2 linked regions of the Teredinibacter purpureus genome follow. The protein of the gene in region 1 binds, or shares a complex with, the protein of each later gene. Links are inferred from orthologs where the notes say so. Each region holds a gene or a part of one and is shown on either strand. Other genes may lie near its edges. The genes, in order: accC and accD.

Region 1 (12,186 bases):
CTGGGCCACCCCCGTCGGCGCTTACCCAGGCATGCATTTGCGCTTCGAAGGCATTACGATTCGGAAGCCCCGTCAGAGGGTCCAAATGCGCCTCCGTATGAAGCGACTGGCTAATCATTAATTGTTCGCTCAGAATATTTCGAAGCTTTGCCGTCAACCAATTAATCGTCACAGCTAACGTGTTCACATCACTTGCACACGTTATATCCATCACTTGCCCATAATTTCCACGAAGCACATTCTTTGCCTGCCCCTGCAAACGCCGAAGCCCACGAAAATGCCAAGCAGCAAAGACTAAAATCAGCGCATAGACCATTAAGGCCACACCTAAAAACAACCACATATTCAGCAAAAAATGCCACCACAAAGTGGCATAAGCTCGAGCCGGGTGCTTACTCACAAAGACTCGCCCCTGAACAGCACCCACAACTTTCACCGACGCCGCGCCAAACCCATCCGCTAAGGCGAATGTATTAACAAACCACTCAGGAGTATCCAATCCTTCTAGGGTATGGGTTCTATAGATTGCGGTATTGTCAGCGAGGTCATGGAAGACAACACGCCGATATTCACCACCATGAAAGAGCTCGTCAACCCACTGTTCACGCTGATCACGCTCGTCAGGGGCAAGCGCTCCCCGTAACCGCGTGGCGAGATTTAATGCCGCGATGGAGGCATCTTCACGTAACTGATGCGCCAACAACTGCCTCTCAGCATGCATAACAACAACAAACGTCGCACTCAACATCAGAAACATCAATATTGACGTGCTTAACACAAGCTTGCGAAACAGGCTCATTAATAAGGCTCTCCCTAAGCGGGGAAGAAAGACAAAGAAAAGGGTGGACAACTTTAAGGCCAATATGGCGTATAAAGAACAGCACACTTAATTGTAGTCACGATCAAACTGATCGCACTCCGAGTATCTCGTGCAGCGAAGAGAAAGTACGGAGCCCCCAAACCTACCGTGGTCGAAAGACATAAGGGAGAAGGAGAAGGAGAAAAAGGGGGAAAGAGAAGACGGGCCAGATGGAGAGGGCTATACCAATATGGTCGAATGTAGAACCTCCCCTAAAAGGGAGGGAGTATCACTATCTTAACCTTACTCGAAAGCCTAATATCGCCGCGAACCCGATACCCTGCAGCTTCCTTTTTAATATGCTTATAAATCCAACGCCCTTCAGCATCTGTACGCGCATAAATCATAATTGACTCTTGCGTAACAGCAATGCGTCTGGCGATACCACCCAGCAGAGGCAAAACGGCCTGCTTGTCACTTTTAAGCCACTCGACAGGCACGTTAAATGTTTCAATCGCCCGCCCCTCGTGAGCAGGAAGGCTCGACTGTCGTCGTGCTATTGGCTGAATAGCCACCAGCTCTTTAGTTAAGCTGTCTAGCAAACGGCTTTGTGGGTAATACGATTCCGCCTCGGCCAATAAATTACGCGCTTGGGCTGGCTGGCTCGCCGCCATAGCTTTACGCACTTTCTCGGCATACTGTATTAAAATCACTTGCAAACCCGCTCTCGCCGCAGCGTTATTGGGGTCTATTATTAAAACTGCCTTAAAACGGTCGTACGCGTTATCTTCAGCCGGAAACGTCAAACGTCCTTTCGCTAACGCCGCTTCGGCTTTAGCGAGAAAACGTTGCTCTAAACCCACAAGCGGAACCGTACTTGCCCCAACTGTTGTCTCAACCGTCTCGATATGATCGTTTTCAGTATCACCCTTAACCTTAATACCACCACAACCCGATAACCAACCTAACAATACACACGTTAAAATGACGCATCGCACCCTCGACCCCCTCACAGACATACCCCTATACCCTATACACACTTAACTATAAACACCTGCATGTGATCATTGCCCTGCAAAGTCTAACGGCGTTCGGTACACTAAAGGCTTACGATGAACTATTGGTAACGCCAACTGTCGTAAGCTTAACTTAAAGCAACTCCACCATTTCTGACATCTATGCGGCACGAAGACTACCTGTTAGTACTTCCATACGCAAAATCACACGCCAACCTTACATTATGACTTTTTCTTACGCGCTTCGATCATTACGTAAAACTGCCCCCACATTCCTACTCGCAGGGTTCCTTGTCTTGCTGTGGAGCACCTACGCTCATACAGAAGATTATAACTTTGGAGTCGCCAGCAACGAGAGTGAATTTTTACCGGTCGATCAAGCCTACCAAGTCATGGTGGAACGCCGCTCCGATCAATTTGAGATGTTATGGAATATTGCCCCCGCTTACTACTTGTACCAACATCAGTTCAAACTCGAAGTGAGCAATGGCACAAACGCCGAAAAATTAACACTGGATTTCGAACCGGGAAAACGTAAATACGACGAATATTTCGCAAAAGAATTAGAGGTTTATTACAACACCACAATCGTACGCAGCCCGCTACCCAGTTTTGCGCCACCCTACGAACTCAAAATAAGTTCGCAAGGTTGCGCCGATGCAGGCCTTTGTTATTCCCCTCGTCGACAATACTTTTACCTCGCGGCAGATGGCAGCTTTACAGAACATGATAAATCTCAACTAACAACAACACCCCCTTCAAACCCTAAAACAACTCGCTCACTGCAAACCATGCCCTTAGCGGCCACAAGCGAACCAGCCACAACATTTCTTCCCGCAATATTGCTCGGTGCTCTACTTGGGGGCTTAATTTTAAACCTGATGCCTTGCGTCTTCCCTGTACTCTCGCTTAAAGCGCTAAGTTTTGCTTCAAGCGGGCATTCAGGCCACCAGCAACGCCAACACGGATGGGCCTATACCGTTGGTGTAGTCGGCTCCTTTATTGTGGCCGCCGCAACCATTCTGGTCGCGCGTGAAGCCGGCGAAATGCTGGGCTGGGGGTTCCAACTTCAGCATCCCGTCTTTGTTGCTGCGTTAATTTACCTGTTTTTAGTGATGGGGCTAAACCTTTTTGGCATGTTCGAACTCGGCACTCAATTTATGGGTGCAGGCCAATCCCTGACAACTGGCGGCGGTGTTCGCGCATCCTTTTTTACCGGCGTGCTAGCCGCAGTGGTTGCGAGCCCCTGCACCGCTCCCTTTATGGCCACAGCATTAGGCGTGGCACTAACGCAATCCGTTCCCGTTGCACTTCTTATTTTTGCCACTCTTGGTTTTGGCATGGCGCTTCCCTTTCTCGCACTTAGCTATAGCCCCAAGCTCGCCAACTACCTGCCGCAGCCCGGCGCATGGATGGACATTCTCAAGCAAGTACTCGCCTTCCCCTTACTGGCAACCGCCATTTGGCTTCTATGGGTGCTAGGCCATCAAGTGGGCAGTAGCGGTATAGCGCTAATACTTTCTAGCGCCCTACTCATCTGTTTTGCCCTCTGGTTAACGCGTTTTTCCCCCGGCTCAACCGCTTACAAACTGCTGTTACGGGTACTCATCGTAGCCAGCCTGTTTACCGCGGCACAAACCACCTGGGGTGTACGCCATTTGCAGGCAACACAAACGACAGCTCATTCCACTCAATGGACCCCTTTCAGCCTTGCAGGCCTGGAACAACTGAGAGCCGAAGGTAAACCCGTATTTGTAAACTTCACCGCAGATTGGTGCATAACCTGCAAAGTTAATGAGCGCGTCGCCTTTCACTCCGATACCTTCTTCAATGCCGCACAACAACAAAACATCACCCTGATGAAAGCCGATTGGACCAATCCCAATGACGAGATAGCAACCGCTCTCAAACGCTACAATCGTAGTGGTATCCCCCTTTACCTTATGTTTCCGGCAAAAATAGGCAGCGAACCGGCCATTTTGCCTCAATTCTTAACCCCTTCCATTCTTAACGATGCATTTAATAAAGCCTTAAGCAATTGAGTAATAACTAAGCTTTTTTTCATGATCTTCGTTAATTATGGAGATATCTGCGCTGAAAGTGAGCAAGTTCTCATCTTACGATAGACATCCCGCGCCAATTTAGGCAAAATCCCTCCAGCTACGCGAATGTGTGCTTGTTAGCCGCTGTGTATTACAATATCGGCACAATTCGCAGCATTTTCGAACCAGACTTCATAGACGACAAAATTTTGACGACAAACACGTTAAATTCTCTCATTGCGCAACTTGGTGGACAAACCCATGGCAACAATATTGGTTCTTCATGGCCCCAACCTCAATCTTTTAGGCACTCGCGAACCAGACGTTTATGGCAGCACCACCCTCGCCGATATCAACCAGCACCTCACCACGCTGTGCATTGAAAAAGGCCACCATCTACACGCTTTGCAGAGTAACGCCGAATATGAACTGATCGATCGTATTCACGACGCGCAAAACGAGGGCGTCGATTTTATTGTTATCAATCCAGCGGCCTTTACCCACACGAGCGTCGCCCTTCGCGACGCACTAGCCGCAGTGCGCATTCCTTTTGTTGAGTGCCACCTATCCAACGTATTTAACCGCGAACCGTTTCGCCATCATTCCTATTTTTCAGATTTGGCCAACGGTGTTATTTGCGGCTTCGGAGCACAAAGCTACGAACTGGCCCTTCAGGCCGCTTTTTCACACTTGGAAAACACTTAAATATGTTCCAAGTAATTAACCCTATCAATTAACGCGCTTGTTACAGAGAGGCCCTTATGGACATCCGCAAAATCAAGAAACTGATTGAACTGTTAGAAGAATCCAACGTAGAAGAGTTAGAAATTAAAGAAGGCGAAGAATCTGTTCGCATTAGCCGAGGCTCAAATAACGCCCCAGTACCAATGCAACCGATGTACCAACAAGCGCCAATGGCAGCTGCTCCACCCGCTGCTGCGCCAGCTCCAGCGCCTGCCCCCGTAGCCGTTCCAGAAGCCACCGGCCACCAAGTGCTCTCCCCCATGGTTGGCACCTTCTACCGTTCACCAAGCCCCGGTTCCCCTTCGTTTATGGAGATAGGCCAATCGGTTAAAACGGGTGATGTTATTTGTATCGTAGAAGCGATGAAAATGATGAACCAGATCGAAGCAGACAAGTCTGGCGTAATCGAAGCCATTTTAGTTGAAGATGGAGAACCGGTAGAGTTCGACCAGCCTTTATTGGTTATCGCTTAATACGCAATTAGAGGGTAAACACTATGTTTAACAAGGTCCTCATTGCCAACAGAGGCGAAATTGCGCTGCGTATTTTACGTGCATGTCGCGAATTGGATATCACCACCGTCGCGGTTTACTCAAAAGCCGACCGCGACCTTAAACACGTACGCCTAGCAGACGAATCCGTTTGTATTGGCCCAAACTCGTCAACGGAAAGCTACCTTAATATTCCCGCCATTATCTCGGCGATGGAAGTGACAGACGCTATAGCGGTTCACCCCGGCTATGGATTTCTGGCCGAAAATGCCGATTTTGCCGAACAAGTCCAAAAAAGTGGTTTTGTCTTTATCGGCCCAGACCCCGAAACCATTCGCATAATGGGCGACAAGGTGGCGGCTATTCGAGCGATGAAAGAAGCCGGCGTTCCCACCGTACCCGGCTCAGATGGCCCGCTGCCAGACGATGCCGAAGCTTGCATTATGATGGGACGCAAAATTGGCTTCCCGGTCATTATTAAAGCCGCTGCAGGTGGTGGTGGTCGCGGCATGCGTGTTGTTCACACAGAAGCCAGCTTGTGGAATTCTATTCAGGTGACGAAAACCGAAGCCAAATCATCATTTGGCGACGATACCGTCTACATGGAAAAGTTTCTGCAAAACCCTCGTCACGTCGAAGTACAAATTATCTCCGATGGTCAAGGCAATACCGTGCACCTGTATGACCGCGACTGCTCAATGCAGCGACGTCACCAGAAAGTTATTGAAGAAGCACCGGCACCGGGTATCAACGAAGAGGCACGACAAGCGGTATTCGATTCATGCGTAAAAGCCTGTAACGATATTGGCTACAAAGGCGCAGGCACATTTGAGTTCTTATACGAAGACGGCGGGTTCTATTTCATTGAAATGAATACGCGCATTCAGGTCGAACACCCCGTATCAGAAATGATCACCGGCGTAGACCTTATTAAAGAACAAATTCGTGTGTGTGCTGGCGAGAAACTCAGCCTTCGTCAAGAAGACATCAAAGCAACAGGCCACGCCATTGAATGTCGCATTAATGCCGAAGACGCAAAAACATTTATGCCATCGCCAGGGCTGGTTGATAACTTCCATCCGCCCGGCGGGCTAGGCGTTCGCGTAGATTCCCACCTATACAGTGGCTACACCGTTCCACCGTATTACGACTCCATGATTGCCAAAATAATTACGCACGCCGAAGATCGTCGCAGCGCATTACGACGCATGGAAGGCGCGCTGGACGAACTGGTTATTAGTGGCATTCGCACCAACACCGACCTACATAAAGACCTTGTCCGTGACGAAGCCTTTATTGAAGGCGGTGTAAACATTCACTACCTCGAGAAAAAGCTGGGTCTATAACCTGCGTTTTTTACCGTCCTTTAAACACCGCAGCCCTCTATGCTGCGGTGTTTTTAATTGAGGAAAACCAAAATGCCTTGGTTGCAATTGCGTATCCAAAGCGCTCGCGAGCGCGCACCCCTGTTAGAAACCACCCTACTCGAAAACGGCTCTCTCGCCGTGACATTCGAAGACAATGCCGACCAGCCAATATTTGAACCCGCATTGGGCGAAACACCACTCTGGCACGAAACTCGAATTACAGGGTTATTTGAGGCCGACATTGATACAGCTGATATCGGCGAAAAGGTGAGCGCTTACTTTTTTCAGGAAACGGGCGAAACATTAACGACCATCAACTGGCACCTTTTAGAAGACAAAGACTGGGAACGGGAATGGATGAGCCACTATCACCCGATACAGTGTGCCGACAACCTTTGGATTTGCCCGAGCTGGACGCCCCCGCCCGACCAAAATGCCGTCAACCTCATGCTCGACCCCGGCCTAGCCTTTGGTACGGGCACGCACCCTACAACTTTTTTGTGCCTGCAATGGCTCGCCGAACAAAATATTGAGTGTAAAACCGCCATCGATTACGGCTGCGGCTCCGGCATACTTGGCATTGCCGCATTACTCTTGGGCGCCTCCCACGTAACCGGAACCGATATCGACCCGCAAGCTTTACTCGCAACACGCGACAATGCCGCACGCAATGCACTGGAACCCGAACGCTTTCCTGTGTTTTTCCCGGCTAACTGCCCAACAGACACTGTCGATGTTGTTCTAGCCAATATACTCGCTGGCCCGCTAGTAGAATTAGCGCCCACATTGTGCGCACTTCTAAAACCTGGAGGCAAACTATGCTTATCCGGCGTACTTAACACTCAGCGTGACGCTATCGTTCAAGCTTACGAAACCGCTATAGAGATCGACGAGATTCGAGTAAAAGACGAGTGGATTTGCATAACAGGCACTGCCCGCTCCTCAAAGTAAGCTTGCGCGAACAAAATAAAGTGATTTATACGCCATTTGACTCACAAATGCTTGCTATCCCAATTTACGCTTGAGCAACTTGCGTATAAACTGCACATAAAGTGAGAATTGATAACGCATTAGCGGCTAAACTTAATGAAGATTCTAGAACGTTAGCCGCGCGACCGCGCAGAAACACACTGCTAGAGAAGAGCCACACCAAGAATGACAGACACGATAACCCGCTGTCCCAAATGCCACACATCCTTTCGCATTACCGAAGCGCACTTAAAGTCCGCAAAAGGTGCTGTGCGATGTGGCTCGTGCCTGAATATATTCAATGCTCGACAATTTCTCGTAAAACAAGCTACTGCCCCCGCTAAAAGCGCCGCAAAAGCACAACCGAAAAAAGCATCGCCGCCGCCTCGCATGCGTCACACAGCAACCGCAAACACTAAAACGCCCCCTCCGGCTATCACGACTCCTGACGAAGACGATAACCTCCTCATTAGTGATGACATGCCCCTGGGCGAAGGTGACACCGACCAAGGTGCTTACGATGCCGACTTCAATGACAATATTCTCTACAGCAAAACCGTTGGCTCGCGGGAATCCAACTTATTCGAGCGAGATCCCGTCAACGACGAAGACGATGACGCGCCAACATCAGACGAATCCTGGGCCTTAGACCTGCTCGAAACCGACAACAACAAACACCTTACGCCAGAACAAGCCCCTGTCGCTCCCGAGCACGACCAAACCCAATACTCCGAACACCCATCATCAGATTTTGTAGAAGACATCCACCACTACAATGAACCAACAACCAACGAAAACGAAAACCCAGCCCCAACGGAGTCGCACGACTCCATATTCTCGGCCCCAGAACCCTCTTTAGCCGAGCTCGAAGCCTTTGCCGAACCCGACTACGAAACACGGCAAACCTCTCAGAAACAATTTCTTCACGCGATAGAACCCGAGCCTGTAGAACTCTCCTACAAGAAAAGCCGCTCATTCCTGGAATCGAAAATACTGTGGTTCCCCCTTATTGCCCTAATGGCCACCGCGTTATTTGCACAAGTCGCATGGCTGCAATTTGACACCCTGAACCGCATCGAACCGTACCGTAGTTACTACGCCCACGCCTGTGAGTATCTCAACTGCACACTTGCGCCGCTCCATGATCGCACCGCCATTCATGCCGTAAATTTGGTAGTGCGTAGCCACCCCAGCCAAAGTGGCGCCCTCGTCGTAGACGCCGTTTTGCAAAACGCAGCGCCTTATCCTCAAAGCTTCCCTGCGCTCGACTTAGTGTTTACCGACATGCAAGACAATGCCATAGCGGCTCGCCGCTTCGAACCCGCCGAATACCTCGGTGGTGAAATGGCCGGTAAGAACAGTATGCCCAGCCGCCAACCCATTCATATTGCACTTGAAATCGTCGACCCAGGGCCCTCCGCCGTCGGCTACCGTATAGCCATCGCAAATTAAGGCTATAAACCTTCAAAAACTGCTAGTTTTTTGATCAAAACGGTCAAATTGTGCATTCCCAATACTCTCAACAACGGGTATGATAGCCACCCTTTTTCGGCGGCGCCATTGCCGCCAAATAAAGTGATTTGTGCGCCACTCGTTGTACTCTTTCCTCTCGACCCACAACGAGTTATGTCGCTGAGAAATTCTGTTGGATACCTATCGCAGCGCGCAGCCAAAGTACTTCATCCAGTACTTAGATGTAACTGCAAGCAATTCTTGGGGAAGAATCGTTTGTTTCAAATTGGACCACATACAATTGAAAGCCGCATCCTGCTAGCCCCTATGGCTGGCGTCACCGATGCTCCCTTTCGCCGTCTGTGCCGTACACACGGTGCGGGTTTAACCACGTCCGAAATGATCACAAGTGATACCCGGCTCTGGCAGAGCAACAAAACCCGCTCACGTCTTGCCGGACAACAACAAGAACAGTCTCCAATCAGTATTCAAATTGCCGGTAGCGACCCTCATATGATGGCCGATGCTGCGCAACAAGCCGTCGCGCATGGCGCCCACATTATTGATATTAATATGGGGTGTCCCGCGAAAAAGGTTTGTAAAAAACTGGCAGGCTCAGCGCTATTGCAAAATGAAGCTTTAGTTGCCGAGATTCTGACAACCGTCGTTAACAGTGTGAGCGTCCCTGTAACGCTAAAAACCCGGACCGGCTGGGAACCCTCCAACCGTAACGGAATCAAAATTGCCCGTATCGCGGAAGATAGCGGAATACAGGCGCTGGCCATTCATGGCCGCACCCGCGCTTGTCGCTTTAACGGTAATGCTGAATACGACACCATTGCCGCTATTGTAACCAGCGTTGCTCTACCGGTAATTGCCAACGGCGACATCGACAGCCCGCAAAAAGCAAAACGTGTGCTCGAGCACACCGGCGCTGCAGCGGTAATGATCGGCCGTCGTGCACTGGGCAATCCCTGGATTTTTGAGCAAACAGAGCACTACCTGCAACAGGGGACACTCTGCGCCAAGCCTCGTGAACAACAAATACAACAAACACTGGAGTGGCACCTGAAAGAACTCACTGCGTTCTATGGTGATATCAAAGGGGCACGCATTGCGCGAAAACATACCCGTTGGTATCTCGAAAGCCTAACCGGCGCGCAACCGTTCCTTCAGAAATTTAACCAACTAGACACGTTACCATCACAACTTGAGGCCGTGGCCGAATTTTTTCACCACAGGCCTGCAACTTACGAGGAAAATGCAGCATGAACACAGCGGATACGCTTCTAAGAGAAGGCGCGCGAGAATTTACTACTCAACCAGCGAATGGCGAGCAGTACAACAGCATACAAGAGCCTTCATTAAGGGATAGTGTAGAGAAAGCCGTATCTAACTACTTCCAGCATCTTGACGGTCAAGATGTGAGCGATGTTTACGACATGGTATTGGCAGAAGTTGAAGCGCCAATGTTAGAAGTTGTAATGAAATACACCCGCCACAACCAAACGCGTGCAGCGCACGTGCTTGGCCTTAACCGTGGCACATTGCGTAAAAAATTAAAGCAATACGGCCTGCTTTAATTTTGACGAACCAACACCACTAGCACAACCATTATGCTCGACCAAAAAGGCCAGTTTCTACTGGCCTTGTATACCGTACGACATTCACAACGTAACGACCTATTTCGCACCTCGCGAACCCGTACCGTTTTAATGTCTATGCTGTTGTAAGACATAACTCAATTCCAACGCTTTTTAATTAGCGGCTCAAGTAAACCGGTATAACACCCTATGGCCTACCACACTTGTGGCTAATCAATCGCGTTGTGTAAAACGTTAAATCCCCATCACAGGATCGCACTCACTCATGACCAACCCGTCTGAACTTGTAACCATAAAACGCGCCCTTATCAGCGTGTCGGATAAAACAGGCATTGTAGAATTTGCCCAATCGCTTAACGCACAAGGTGTAGAAATACTGTCTACTGGCGGCACCTACAAACTGCTCTGCGAGAATAAAATTCCGGCTATCGAAATTTCCGACTACACCGGTTTCCCCGAAATGATGAGCGGCAGAGTGAAAACTCTACACCCCAAAGTTCACGGTGGAATTCTCGCCCGTCGCGGCATAGACGATAGCGTAATGGCCAAACACGGCATCAACCCAATTGATATGGTTGTCGTTAACCTATACCCCTTTGAACAAACGGTAGCCAACCCCGATTGCGACCTACCCACCGCTATTGAAAATATCGATATTGGCGGGCCAACAATGGTTCGCGCAGCGGCCAAAAACTTCAAAGATGTCGCTATTGTGGTGAACGCCAATAGCTACGCCACTGTACTCGCCGAAATGCAAGCCAACAATGCCGCGTTATCGCGCGACACGCGTTTCGATTTATGTGTACAAGCTTACGAGCACACATCCGCTTATGACGGCGCAATTGCCAACTACCTTGGCCAAAAGGTTGGCGCAGGCGAAGAAAACTTTCCGCGCACCTTCAACCTTCAATACGACAAAGTACAAAGCATGCGCTACGGTGAAAACCCTCATCAAAAAGCCGCTTTCTACAAAGAAAAAAATTACACGCAAGCCAGCGTTACATCGGCAAAGCAATTGCAGGGCAAAGAACTGTCATACAATAATGTGGCCGATACAGACGCCGCACTAGAAACCGTAAAACAATTTACCGCACCGGCCTGCGTTATTGTTAAACACGCCAACCCTTGTGGCGTTGCGCTAGGCGACAACATTTTACACGCCTACGAAAAAGCCTTTGCCACCGATCCGGAATCGGCATTCGGCGGCATTATCGCGTTCAACCAACCGCTAGATGGCGCAACGGCCAAAGCCATTGTCGACAAACAATTTGTCGAAGTTATTATTGCTCCACACGTTACCCCAGAAGCGAGCGACATTGTTAGCGCCAAGAAAAATGTTCGTTTACTTGAATGCGGCGAATGGCAAACCAACGGCAACCATGTTTTCGACTTTAAACGCATAACCGGCGGCCTATTAGTTCAAGACCGCGACGACGGTATTATTACCGAAGCCGACCTAGAAATTGTGACCAAGCGCGCGCCCACCGAAGACGAAATTCGTGATCTATTATTCGCGTGGAAAGTAGGCAAAATGGTGAAATCCAACGCCATTATTTACGCTAAAAACAGCCAAACTATTGGCGTAGGTGCAGGCCAAATGAGCCGCGTAAACTCAGCCCGTATCGCCGGCATAAAAGCCGAAATGGCCGGTTTTGAGGTAAAAGGTTCTGTCATGGCTTCCGACGCCTTCTTCCCCTTTCGC
Region 2 (10,779 bases), 870 kb from region 1 along the record:
ACAATGGATGCGGTTATATCCTGCCAGGGTGGCGATTATACCGGTGCGGTTTTTTCGAAATTGCGTGAAGGTGGCTGGAAAGGCTATTGGATTGATGCAGCTTCATCCCTCCGTATGGATGACAGTGCGTTAATTATTCTTGACCCTGTGAACGATGACGTGATTCGAGAGGGGTTGGCTCGGGGTGTTAAAAACTATATAGGCGGAAATTGTACTGTTAGCTTAATGTTAATGGGATTGGGCGGTCTATTTCGAGAGGGTTTGGTCGAGTGGACATCAGCCATGACGTATCAAGCAGCGAGTGGTGCAGGCGCGCAGAACATGCGCGAGTTGATCACGCAAATGGGTGAAATTCGAGATTGCGTGGCAGATGACTTGGCTAATCCATCAGCTGCCATATTGGATATTGACCGTAAAGTGGTGTCGGCAATGCGTGACGGGTTAACGATAGATCGTTTCGGTGCGCCATTAGCGGGAAGCTTGTTGCCTTACATCGACGTACAGCGGGAAAACTTTCAGAGCAAGGAAGAGTGGAAGGCGGAAGTGGAGACCAATAAAATACTGGGTCGCTCAGGGAACCCGATTCCTATTGATGGTATTTGTGTGCGTGTTGGCGCGATGCGTTGCCATAGTCAGGCGCTGACGCTTAAATTAACTAAGGATGTGCCTTTAAGTGACATTGAGCAAATTATCGCAGCCGCCAATGATTGGGTAAACGTCATTCCTAACGATCGTGACCTTACCCTGCAGGAACTTACACCAACAAAGGTGACCGGTACTTTATCTATTCCGGTGGGGCGATTACGTAAGATGTCTATGGGGCCAAAATACCTTAGTGCATTTACGGTTGGCGATCAGTTACTCTGGGGGGCGGCAGAGCCGTTGCGCCGAATGCTGCGCATATTGCGTGAGCAATAACGATTAAAGAAATAGCATCTTCGTGGGTTCACTACGGGGATGTTTTCCCTCCTTTTATCTCTATAGCGCTACGCTTTAATCTAGCTCGATCAATGAGTGCGTTGGTAGTTGTATTGTCGCCTGATTAAAAAACGCCCATAAAATAGTGTCTTTGTTCAAAAATTACAGGTATTTAGCCGTCTTCTCGGGTCTTTTGCATGGGCAATAAGTTGAAAAAAAGCTATTTATAATGAATACTTACGACCAATACTGAAAGATTATTCGAGGTTATGGCGCTTCGGGTATGACCAAGGGTATGACTGGTTCGTGCGAGGGCCCTTTTGGGGGTTCATAGATACGCGCCAATCTGAATTATTAAAACAAGGGTTCTCCTATGGGTCATAGAATACTGGTTATGCTTTTGGCTGTTTCTGCAGTCGCATTACCGCAAGTTGTTTCTGCGTTGGGGTTGGGTGAAATCACAACAACGTCTGCACTGAATCAGCCACTCAAGGCCGAAATTAAGTTGCTACAGGTACGTGATCTCACAGAGCAAGAGATACTCGTCGGCCTTGCTTCGGCGAAAGACTTCGAGAGAGTGAAGGTCGACCGTCCTTATTTTTTAACGAACTTAAAATTTCAGGTTGAACTCAACGGGTCAGATGGCCCTGTCATATTGGTGACATCTCAAAAGCCAGTACGTGAACCTTTTATCAATTTTGTAATGCAAGCTCAGTGGCCAAGTGGCCGTCTACTGCGCGAGTATACTTTGCTGATGGATTTACCTGTTTTTGACGATAGGCCTGCGCAGTCAGTTGTTGCCGCTGAATCTCAACCGCGACAAAGACAGACATCATCCGCATCCGACACAAACCCAGCCGCGACGCAGCCGTCTAACTTCAACCCTCGTTCAGCATTTTCTGATGCACCTGAACGCCCCTTAGCTGTTCAGCAGCAAGTCCATTCCTCAATCCTTCAGGGTGGCGCAGCCAATCGTGACGATGTTTACGGGCCTGTTAAGCCAAATGATACTTTGTGGGATATTGCCAAGGAAGTTCGCCCAGATCGCAGTGTTTCAATTCAGCAAACTATGCTGGCCATACAGCGGTTGAATCCAAATGCATTTATTAATAACAATATTAACTTGTTACGAAAGGGGCAGATTTTACGGGTTCCTGACCAAGCGCAAATAATAGAATATTCAAAGCGCGAGGCTATTAGCGAAGTTGCGGTTCAAAACAATAGCTGGAGTGGAGACCCTAATGGAGGCTTTGGTCCTGCATCGGGTGCACAGCTTGAGGGTAGCCGCACCATTGGCGCCACTGATGCGCGCTCGGTGAATCGAGAAGGGCGTGTAAAGTTGACGTCTCCTGAAGATATAGACAGTAGTGTTGCTGGTCGTGGAGCGGGTTCTGGGTCTAGTAGCGCTGAAGCGTTGGAGAATGAGCTAGCAATTACGTTAGAGCAGCTTGATAAAAGCTCTCGTGAAAATATCGATTTAAAATCACGCATTGATGCACTCCAAGATCAGATCAAAACAATGGAGCGCATGATTGAGATCAGCAATGAAGATATGCGCGCATTGGAGCTTTCTGCTCAGCAAAACAGGCAGTCGCAGCAGCCTGACACCGCGCCTAACGCAGGAATAGAACCCACCCTACCGGAAGACGTAATCCAGGCGGAAAGCGGTGAGCCTGATGTGGCAGAAGTTACTGAAGATGTTCTGAGTGAGGAAGCTTTGAACGAAGAGCCTACGCTGGAGCCAACGGCTATACCCACGCCTAAAAAGGTTGTAGTAGCGTCTAGGCCGGTGGAAAAGACGTTTGTTGATCATTTACTTGATAACATTATTTTTATTGGCGCTGGATTGGCGGCCATTTTATTAGCTGCGTTCTTGTTTGTTCGTCATAGACAGTCTAACGAAGAATTGATAGACGACTCAGAAGACTTTATTGGACAAGCGCATACACCGTTCGATGACGTAGGTATTGAGGACGAAGAATTTACAGAGCCCTCCGATATCGATGATGTAAATCTATCTGAGTTTGATGAGGATGAGCCTGAGGTAGAAATAGAGCCTACTGAAGCGGATGATACTGCTGAAGCGCAAACTGAAGATGTTGTTGCAGAAGCGGATATATACATCGCTTACGGCAAACTGGATCAAGCCGAAGAAATGTTGCTTAAGGCTTTGGATCGTGATGCTTCAAATACTGATGTTCGTGTGAAATTGCTAGAAGTGTACTCTCAGCAACAAGACCCTGAAAAATTTGATCCACATTATGCCCAATTACTTTTCTCGAACGATGATTCGGCTAAGCAAAGAGGAGAGCAGTTACGCGAATCTATTGGCGGAGCGGCGCCTTTCGAGTCGAGTTTATATGATGCTGATGTATCAGCAAGTGCTCTGGTGGATGTTGATGTTGACTCAAATGATCAGGCCGAAATACCTGAAGAAGAGGTTTCTAACGATTTTGGTGAATTGACGCTTGAATTTGAAAGTACCGGTGATAATACCGGTTCAGAAATTGTTAGTGAGGCCGATGCACTCGAAGAAAGTCTTGATTTTGAATTGGATCTTGGCGGGGAGAATTCTTTAGATCAAGACGAGTTTGGGTTGGAGGCTCTTAGTGATGACGCCGTTGACCCACTTGACGACGGCTTAGCGCTAGAGTTGGATTTAAGTGAAATCGATGGTGATATTGACTTTGAAATTGAGGCGTCAGGCGACGACAGCATTGAAGTCGAATCTGATCTGGAATTCGATCTCTCTGACGATTTGGTCGAGGATGAGTTGAGCTTGGATCTCGATATCGATTCTACTGAAGTTAATGATGCAGACGACCTCTCTATTGACGAATTTGACTTAGAGTTCGATCTCGAATCTGCTTCTGAAGACATCATGGCGATTGATGATTCAGTGTCAGACGTTTCTAGTGCCGATCCGCTTGTGGTAGATGAGCTCGAATCTCTATCTGATCTCGAATCTTTATCCGAAATCGAAGTTCTATCTGAATTCGAACTAGATGAATCGGGTGCAGATGAATTACTCAGCTTTGAGGAAGCCTTGGAGGCAGATCTACCTGAAGATTCAGCCGCTTTTGAGGAGGCCTCTTTGGAGGAAAATACGTCAGAGCTAACATTAGAGTCTGGCGATGAGTTTGACGACTTTGATTTAGGTGATCTTGATCTTGATGGGTTGTCTACGGATGAGCCTGAAGATTTATCTGTGGTTACTGGTTTTGATTTAGAGGATGGTCTAGATGATGTTTCGCTAGAGTCAGAATTCGACGGTGAGCCTGTAGAAGAATTGCCAAACGAAGCACTTAATGACGATTTGTCTGCTGATATTGATAGTGATTTAAGTCTAGACGCTCTTGATGCAGAAATTGAAAGCTTGTCTGCAAATGACGAAGCTGACGAGCTTACTCTTGAAGATGATTTTTTAGATGTGCTTGAAGAGGGCTTAGATGATACTGATGGAGTGGCCTCGGATGTTGAGCTGGTAGCTGAGGGCAGTAACTCTTCAGAGGACTTATCGTTAACGAGTAGTTTAGATCTATCTGCACTTGACCAAGAGCTAGATGAGCTAACGTCGGGGCTTGGTGTCGAAGAAGCTGATATTGATAGCTTAGAATTGACGGCAGCGGATGATATGGATGAGCCTGTTGCCGGAGAAAAGCTTGCTCAGCCAACGGTAATGGAAGAGCCAGTAACAGATTTTGGTGATTTTGAAATTGAGCTCGAAGCTGATTTTGACGAAGATATTAATGGTGATGAACCGTTGGACCTATTAGTGTCTGGTGTTGATGATAGTGACAGTGCTCACGATGTTGGTGCCGAAACACTGGAAGAAGAATTGGTCGAAGAGGAAGATTATACTGGTGGCGAAGATACGTTATTTGATCAAGCTATCGCCGATATTCCTGATGCGGGTTTAGACTTCGATATACCCGAAATTAATCCGGAGTCTGACGATGACGATGATGACTTGGGCTTTTTGAGTGATAGTGACGAGACAGCAACTAAGCTAGATTTGGCTCGTGCCTATATTGATATGGGCGATGCAGATGGTGCTCGGGATATTCTCGATGAAATATTGAAAGAGGGTAACGCTCAGCAGAAACAAGAAGCTGAGAATCTGTTATCGCGCGTCTAGCGCGTTACGATTAGCCCGTTAGCTATAAAGCCCTGCCAATGCAGGGCTTTTTTATTCACCCGTTATACTGCAGTCAGCTATTAGTCTCATGTCTTACGAACCGCGCAATACATATATACGTAATGTTGAAATTAAAACGGGAATGCTGTTTCCAGACGGAATGTCGCGTATAGCGCTCGGCATTGAGTATTCAGGTTCTGGCTTGAACGGCTTTCAAAAGCAAACGAGCACGCAGAACACAGTGCAACACCATATTGAATCAGCGTTAAGTTATGTTGCCGATGAGCCTGTTACGCTTGTGTGTGCAGGAAGAACGGATGCTGGTGTTCATGCAAGTGGTCAAGTTGTCCATTTCGATACACTGGCAATTAGGCCCTCGAAGGCGTGGGTTCAGGGCGCAAATGCGCGTTTGCCAAGCGGCATTCGTATTCATTGGGCTCAAGCGGTAGATTCGAGTTTTCATGCTCGGTTTAGTGCACAGGCACGTCGTTACCGCTATGTTATTCATGCCGCGCCGGTGCGATCGGCTGTTATGGGCACTCAAGTGACTTGGACTGGGGATGCGCTCGATTTGCCTGCAATGCAAAGTTGCGTTACTGCGTTATTGGGTGTTCACGATTTTAGCGCGTTTCGTGCTTCTCAGTGTCAAGCGCGAAGCCCTATACGAGAGATGCAGCGTATAGGGCTGTACGAAGTCGGCCAGTTTATTGTTTTGGATATAACAGCAAACGCCTTTTTACATCATATGGTTCGCAATATAGTCGGTGCTGTGCTGGATATAGGGCGTGGGAGGCGGCCTGTCGATTGGTTGGCGACCCTGCTAAAAGGGCGTGATCGCACTTTATCTGCGGCTACAGCGCCACCACACGGCCTCTACCTAGTGACCGTTGATTATCCTGTAAATTTTGGGTTGCCTAATAGTGAAATAGGGCCTTCATTTCTGGCTCCCAAGCTAGAACGCTGAACTTATTCGTCGTTAACAGCAAACCAGATTTATCAATTCTCTCCAAAGTGCTTGGTTTTCTGGTACCATTTCGCGTTTTTTAGGTATTTGAATTCTCTGGAGAGACTTACACAGAGGAACGAGGAATCAGTGTGCGTATAAAAGTGTGTGGTATTACGAACGTAAGCGATGCGCGTGTAGCGGTAGAAGCCGGTGTAGATGCCATCGGCTTAGTCTTCTATGAACCCAGCCCTCGTAATATTGCCGATTTAGACGTTGCACAAGAAATAGCGTTGTCAGTTGGTCCTTTCGTGACGGTTGTTGCATTGTTTGTGAATCCTACAGTTGCATTTGTTCAACGCATACTTAAAAACGTACCTCTACATATTTTACAATTCCATGGTGATGAAGAAGCTGAGTTTTGTAAGCAATTTAATCGTCCATATATGAAAGCGCTGCGTATGAAAGAGGGCGTAGATGTTAATGCCCAGGTGGCACAATACCCGTGCGCAACCGGTATATTGTTAGATGCTTATAAGAAAGGGGTGCCCGGCGGTACAGGGGAAACCTTTGATTGGGCGCGAGTACCTGAGAAACCTTTAGCACCAATAGTTTTGGCTGGTGGCTTAACGCCAAACAATATTGCAAAGGCGGTGTTGTCCGTAGGTGTTTATGGTGTAGACGTAAGTGGCGGGGTTGAGTTGTCACCCGGCGTAAAAGATAAAAACAAAATTAAAGCGTTTGTAGATAATGCGAAGGTGGAGCGATTAAGTGAGTAGTAAAGTGGATAGTGATAGCGCAAAAATTGATTATTCAGCAGTCCCAGACGACAACGGACATTTCGGCATATTTGGCGGCAAATTTGTATCAGAAACACTGATGCATGCGTTGGATGACTTGGATTCACTCTATAAACGCGTAAAAGATACTCCAGAGTTCCAGCAGGAATTTGACTACGATCTAGCGCACTATGTTGGTCGCCCGTCACCGTTGTATTTTGCAGAGCAATTAACGAAAGCGGTCGGTGGCGCGAAGATCTACCTTAAGCGCGAAGATTTGAATCACACGGGCGCGCACAAGGTTAATAATACAATCGGTCAAGCTTTGTTAGCTAAATATACCGGTAAAACTCGCGTAATTGCGGAAACCGGTGCGGGACAGCACGGTGTGGCGACCGCAACGGTAGCTGCTCGCTTGGGCTTGAAATGCGTAGTGTATATGGGCGCGGAAGATGTCCAGCGCCAGGCGCTGAATGTCTACCGCATGAAATTATTAGGTGCGGAAGTGGTTCCTGTCACGTCAGGGTCTAAGACACTCAAAGATGCTATGAATGAGGCGATGCGAGATTGGGTTACCAATGTCGACGATACGTTTTATATTATTGGAACAGTCGCCGGGCCTCATCCTTACCCACAATTAGTTCGTGATTTTCAGTGTGTGATCGGTCGTGAAGCACGGCAGCAAAGTTTGACGCAAACGGGCAAACTACCCGATGCCTTGGTGGCTTGCGTGGGTGGAGGATCAAATGCAATTGGCTTGTTCCACCCTTTTCTTGAAGATGAAAGCGTCAAAATGTACGGCGTAGAAGCTGGTGGTTTAGGGGTTGAAACAGGTAAGCATGCCGCTCCATTAAACGATGGTATCCCTGGCATTTTACACGGTAATCGCACGTATCTAATGGAAGATGAAAACGGTCAGATTATTGAAACCCATTCGGTTTCAGCAGGGTTGGATTACCCTGGTGTAGGGCCTGAACATTCGTGGTTGAAGGATATTGGCCGCGTTGACTACGTGGCTATCAATGATGATGAGGCGATGAATGCTTTCCGCCGATTAACGAAAGTAGAAGGTATAATGCCCGCGTTGGAGTCAAGTCATGCCGTTGCATATGCAGAAAAACTCGCGAAGAAAATGGATAAAGACGAAATGATTATTGTTAATCTTTCGGGGCGAGGCGATAAAGATATTCTCACCGTTGCGGAAATCGACGGCATTACATTATAAGAGCGAGGAGCCTTAGTGAATAGAATTACAGTACGCCTGTCTGCCTGTAAAGCAGAAGGGAAAAAAGCGCTGGTTAGTTATATCGTTCACGGTGACCCTGTTGCTGATGCAACGTTACCCGCTATGCATGCTCTAGTTAAAAGTGGTACCGATATTATCGAGTTGGGTGTGCCTTTTTCCGACCCTATGGCTGAGGGGCCGGTGATACAGAAAGGGCATGAGCGAGCACTGGCCAATGGCGCTAGCCTTACCAGCGCCATCAAGTTAGTGAGAGAATTTCGTAGCACAAACAGTGATACACCGGTTGTGCTTATGGGTTACGCCAATCCAATCGAGCGCATGGGTTATAGCGTGTTAGCAAAAACCGCATCTGAAGCCGGAGTTGATGGCGTATTGACGGTTGACTTGCCTCCAGAAGAGGCGGGCCCATTCACTGAAGAGCTCAAATCTGTGGGTATGGAGAATATATTCCTCATTGCCCCTACTACTACCGAAAAACGTGTTCAGCAAATTACGAGTCTTGCCGGTGGTTTTATTTATTACGTGTCATTAAAAGGCGTAACTGGTGCAGGCCATTTAGACATTCAGTCAGTTGAAGATAAATTGCAATTGATACGAACCCATACTAAGTTGCCCGTGTTAGTGGGGTTTGGGATAAAAGATAAAATAACGGCCAAAGCTATTGGTGCAGTTGCAGATGGCGTTGTTGTAGGCAGCGTTTATGTAGAGGCTATGGGAGGAGCCTCACAACAGAGTGTCAGTGAGATATGCGATACTCTTTCAGCAATTGTTCAACCCATTCGTCAAGGATTGGACGAGCTATAACCTTTGAGAATTTTGAGTTATGAGTTGGCTAGAAAAAATTGTATCGTCAAGTGTTCGTTCTTCTGCTTCGCGTAGTGCTAGTAAAGTACCAGAAGGGTTGTGGAAAAAGTGTACAAAATGTTCCGCTGTTTTGTACCGTCCCGAACTGGAAAAAAACCTAGACGTATGTCCTAAATGTGATCATCACATGCGCATAGGTGCACGTCGTCGGTTGGATATTTTTTTAGATGAAGAGGGTAGGGAGGAACTCGCGACAGAGGTGTTACCTGTCGATAGGTTAAAGTTTAAAGATGTTAAAAAATACCGTGATCGTTTGACGACGGCTCAGAAGAATACGGGTGAAAAAGATGCGCTCGTGGCGATGAAGGGCACGTTAACGTCTATGCCAGTGGTTGCTAGCGCTTTTGAATTCGCGTTTCATGGCGGTTCTATGGGCTATGCTGTTGGTGAAAAATTCACTCGGGCTGCGCAGGTTGCATTAGAAGAGCGTATTCCTTACATTTGTTTTTCTGCAACGGGTGGTGCACGCATGCAGGAAGCCTTAATTTCTCTTATGCAAATGGCAAAAACCAGCGCTGTGATCGAGAAGTTAAAGATGGAGGGTATTCCCTTTATTTCAGTTATGACCGATCCGGTTTATGGTGGGGTATCGGCTAGCTTAGCGTTGTTAGGAGACATAAATGCAGCTGAGCCCGGAGCGAGAGCGGGCTTTGCAGGCCCTGCTATTATCGAGCAAACTATTCGTCAGAAATTACCGAAAGGTTTTCAGCGGAGCGAATTTTTGTTAGAGCACGGCGCGATAGATATGATTTTACATCGTAATCAAATGCGCGATCGCTTAGGCTCCATTCTGGCTAAATTGACACATCAGTCAGCGTGTTAACGTGGGCCGAGATCTTGTCCAATTGACCGTAACAATGTGATTCTGTGTGAATTCACAATCTCAGCATAATCCAGATTCTGTACCACGTTATTCAACCCTAGCGGATTGGCTAGCGTGGATGGAGTCTTTGCATCCCTCGGAAATTGATTTAGGATTGGTTCGAATCTCTGACGTAGCCAAGCGGCTCGGTTTTGCTTCGTTAGTGGGAGAGGGGCCGCGTACGGGCAACGGGCTAAAAATAGTCACGGTTGCGGGTACTAACGGCAAAGGGTCCTGCGTTTTTGCCATGGAGTCGTTACTTCGTGCAGAAAATAAAACCGTTGGTAGTTTTTGTTCTCCGCATTTTCTTTATTACAATGAAAGAATAAAGGTGAACGGCGTAGCCGTAGCCGATGACGTAATATGTTCAGCGTTTTCTGCGATAGATAAAGCTAGGCAAGATACAAGTTTGACCTATTTTGAATTTGGCGCTCTAGCGGCGATATTAATCTTCTGGGAATCTAACCTGGATTATTGGCTGCTAGAAGTCGGGCTTGGTGGGCGTTTAGATGCGGTTAATATTCTAACGCCGGATATTGCAGTCGTGACATCAATTGCCTTAGATCATGAAAAATGGTTGGGGAATACCAGAGAGGCGATTGCGTTAGAAAAAGCGGGAATATTACGAGAGGGGATTCCGTTTGTTTGTTCGGAGCTAGACGCTCCACGCTCCTTGCTTGATCGAGCTAAGCATTACAACGTGCGTCTGTTCCAATTGGGTGATCATTTCAGGGTTTCGAAAAACCACCATACTTCTATCGAGTTGTATGTGAGTGGTAACAGTGAGCCTATAACTGTCGAAGAGCCGCTTTTACCACTTCCAAGTATGGCGGCCGCATGCCAAGTGGTAGGGCTGCTGGGTTACCCATTAACGGATAGTGCTGGGCAATGTCTTTCTGGTCTCACGCTGACCGGGCGTTTTAGTCGTCACGCGCGGGCGGCGGGTAAAGGGTTGATTCTTGATGTTGCTCATAACCCAGCCGCAACGACCCTACTATCGGCTCGCTTAAACCAATATTTTGGCAGAGA

The links.
Region 2: the proteins of accC (region 1) and accD are in contact, whole or in part, in a solved structure (PDB 8UXZ), measured with the Escherichia coli proteins. The link is inferred for Teredinibacter purpureus from one-to-one orthologs.

Annotation. Positions count from the first base shown.
Region 1 is NZ_CP060092.1:2,199,654-2,211,839, reverse strand. The notes cover bases 4,391-7,267. They hold accC (acetyl-CoA carboxylase biotin carboxylase subunit), read left to right. Parts: upstream 4,391-5,097; coding sequence 5,098-6,438; downstream 6,439-7,267. Other genes in these bases: prmA (50S ribosomal protein L11 methyltransferase), read left to right, coding at 6,511-7,267; accB (acetyl-CoA carboxylase biotin carboxyl carrier protein), read left to right, coding at 4,619-5,074; aroQ (type II 3-dehydroquinate dehydratase), read left to right, coding at 4,391-4,562. Also shown: H5647_RS09570 (bifunctional diguanylate cyclase/phosphodiesterase), read right to left, coding at 1-799; H5647_RS09565 (tetratricopeptide repeat protein), read right to left, coding at 1,072-1,797; H5647_RS09560 (protein-disulfide reductase DsbD family protein), read left to right, coding at 2,040-3,857; more of aroQ, read left to right, coding at 4,119-4,390; more of prmA, read left to right, coding at 7,268-7,410; H5647_RS09535 (DUF3426 domain-containing protein), read left to right, coding at 7,615-8,880; tRNA dihydrouridine synthase DusB, read left to right, coding at 9,157-10,152; DNA-binding transcriptional regulator Fis, read left to right, coding at 10,149-10,463; purH (bifunctional phosphoribosylaminoimidazolecarboxamide formyltransferase/IMP cyclohydrolase), read left to right, coding at 10,750-12,186. UniProt on the Escherichia coli protein: This protein is a component of the acetyl coenzyme A carboxylase complex; first, biotin carboxylase catalyzes the carboxylation of the carrier protein and then the transcarboxylase transfers the carboxyl group to form malonyl-CoA.
Region 2 is NZ_CP060092.1:3,068,127-3,078,905, forward strand. The notes cover bases 7,941-10,779. They hold accD (acetyl-CoA carboxylase, carboxyltransferase subunit beta), read left to right. Parts: upstream 7,941-8,847; coding sequence 8,848-9,711; downstream 9,712-10,779. Other genes in these bases: trpB (tryptophan synthase subunit beta), read left to right, coding at 7,941-8,003; trpA (tryptophan synthase subunit alpha), read left to right, coding at 8,019-8,828; H5647_RS13555 (bifunctional folylpolyglutamate synthase/dihydrofolate synthase), read left to right, coding at 9,758-10,779. Outside these bases: asd (aspartate-semialdehyde dehydrogenase), read left to right, coding at 1-918; H5647_RS13525 (FimV/HubP family polar landmark protein), read left to right, coding at 1,292-5,056; tRNA pseudouridine(38-40) synthase TruA, read left to right, coding at 5,145-6,020; H5647_RS13535 (phosphoribosylanthranilate isomerase), read left to right, coding at 6,152-6,778; more of trpB, read left to right, coding at 6,771-7,940.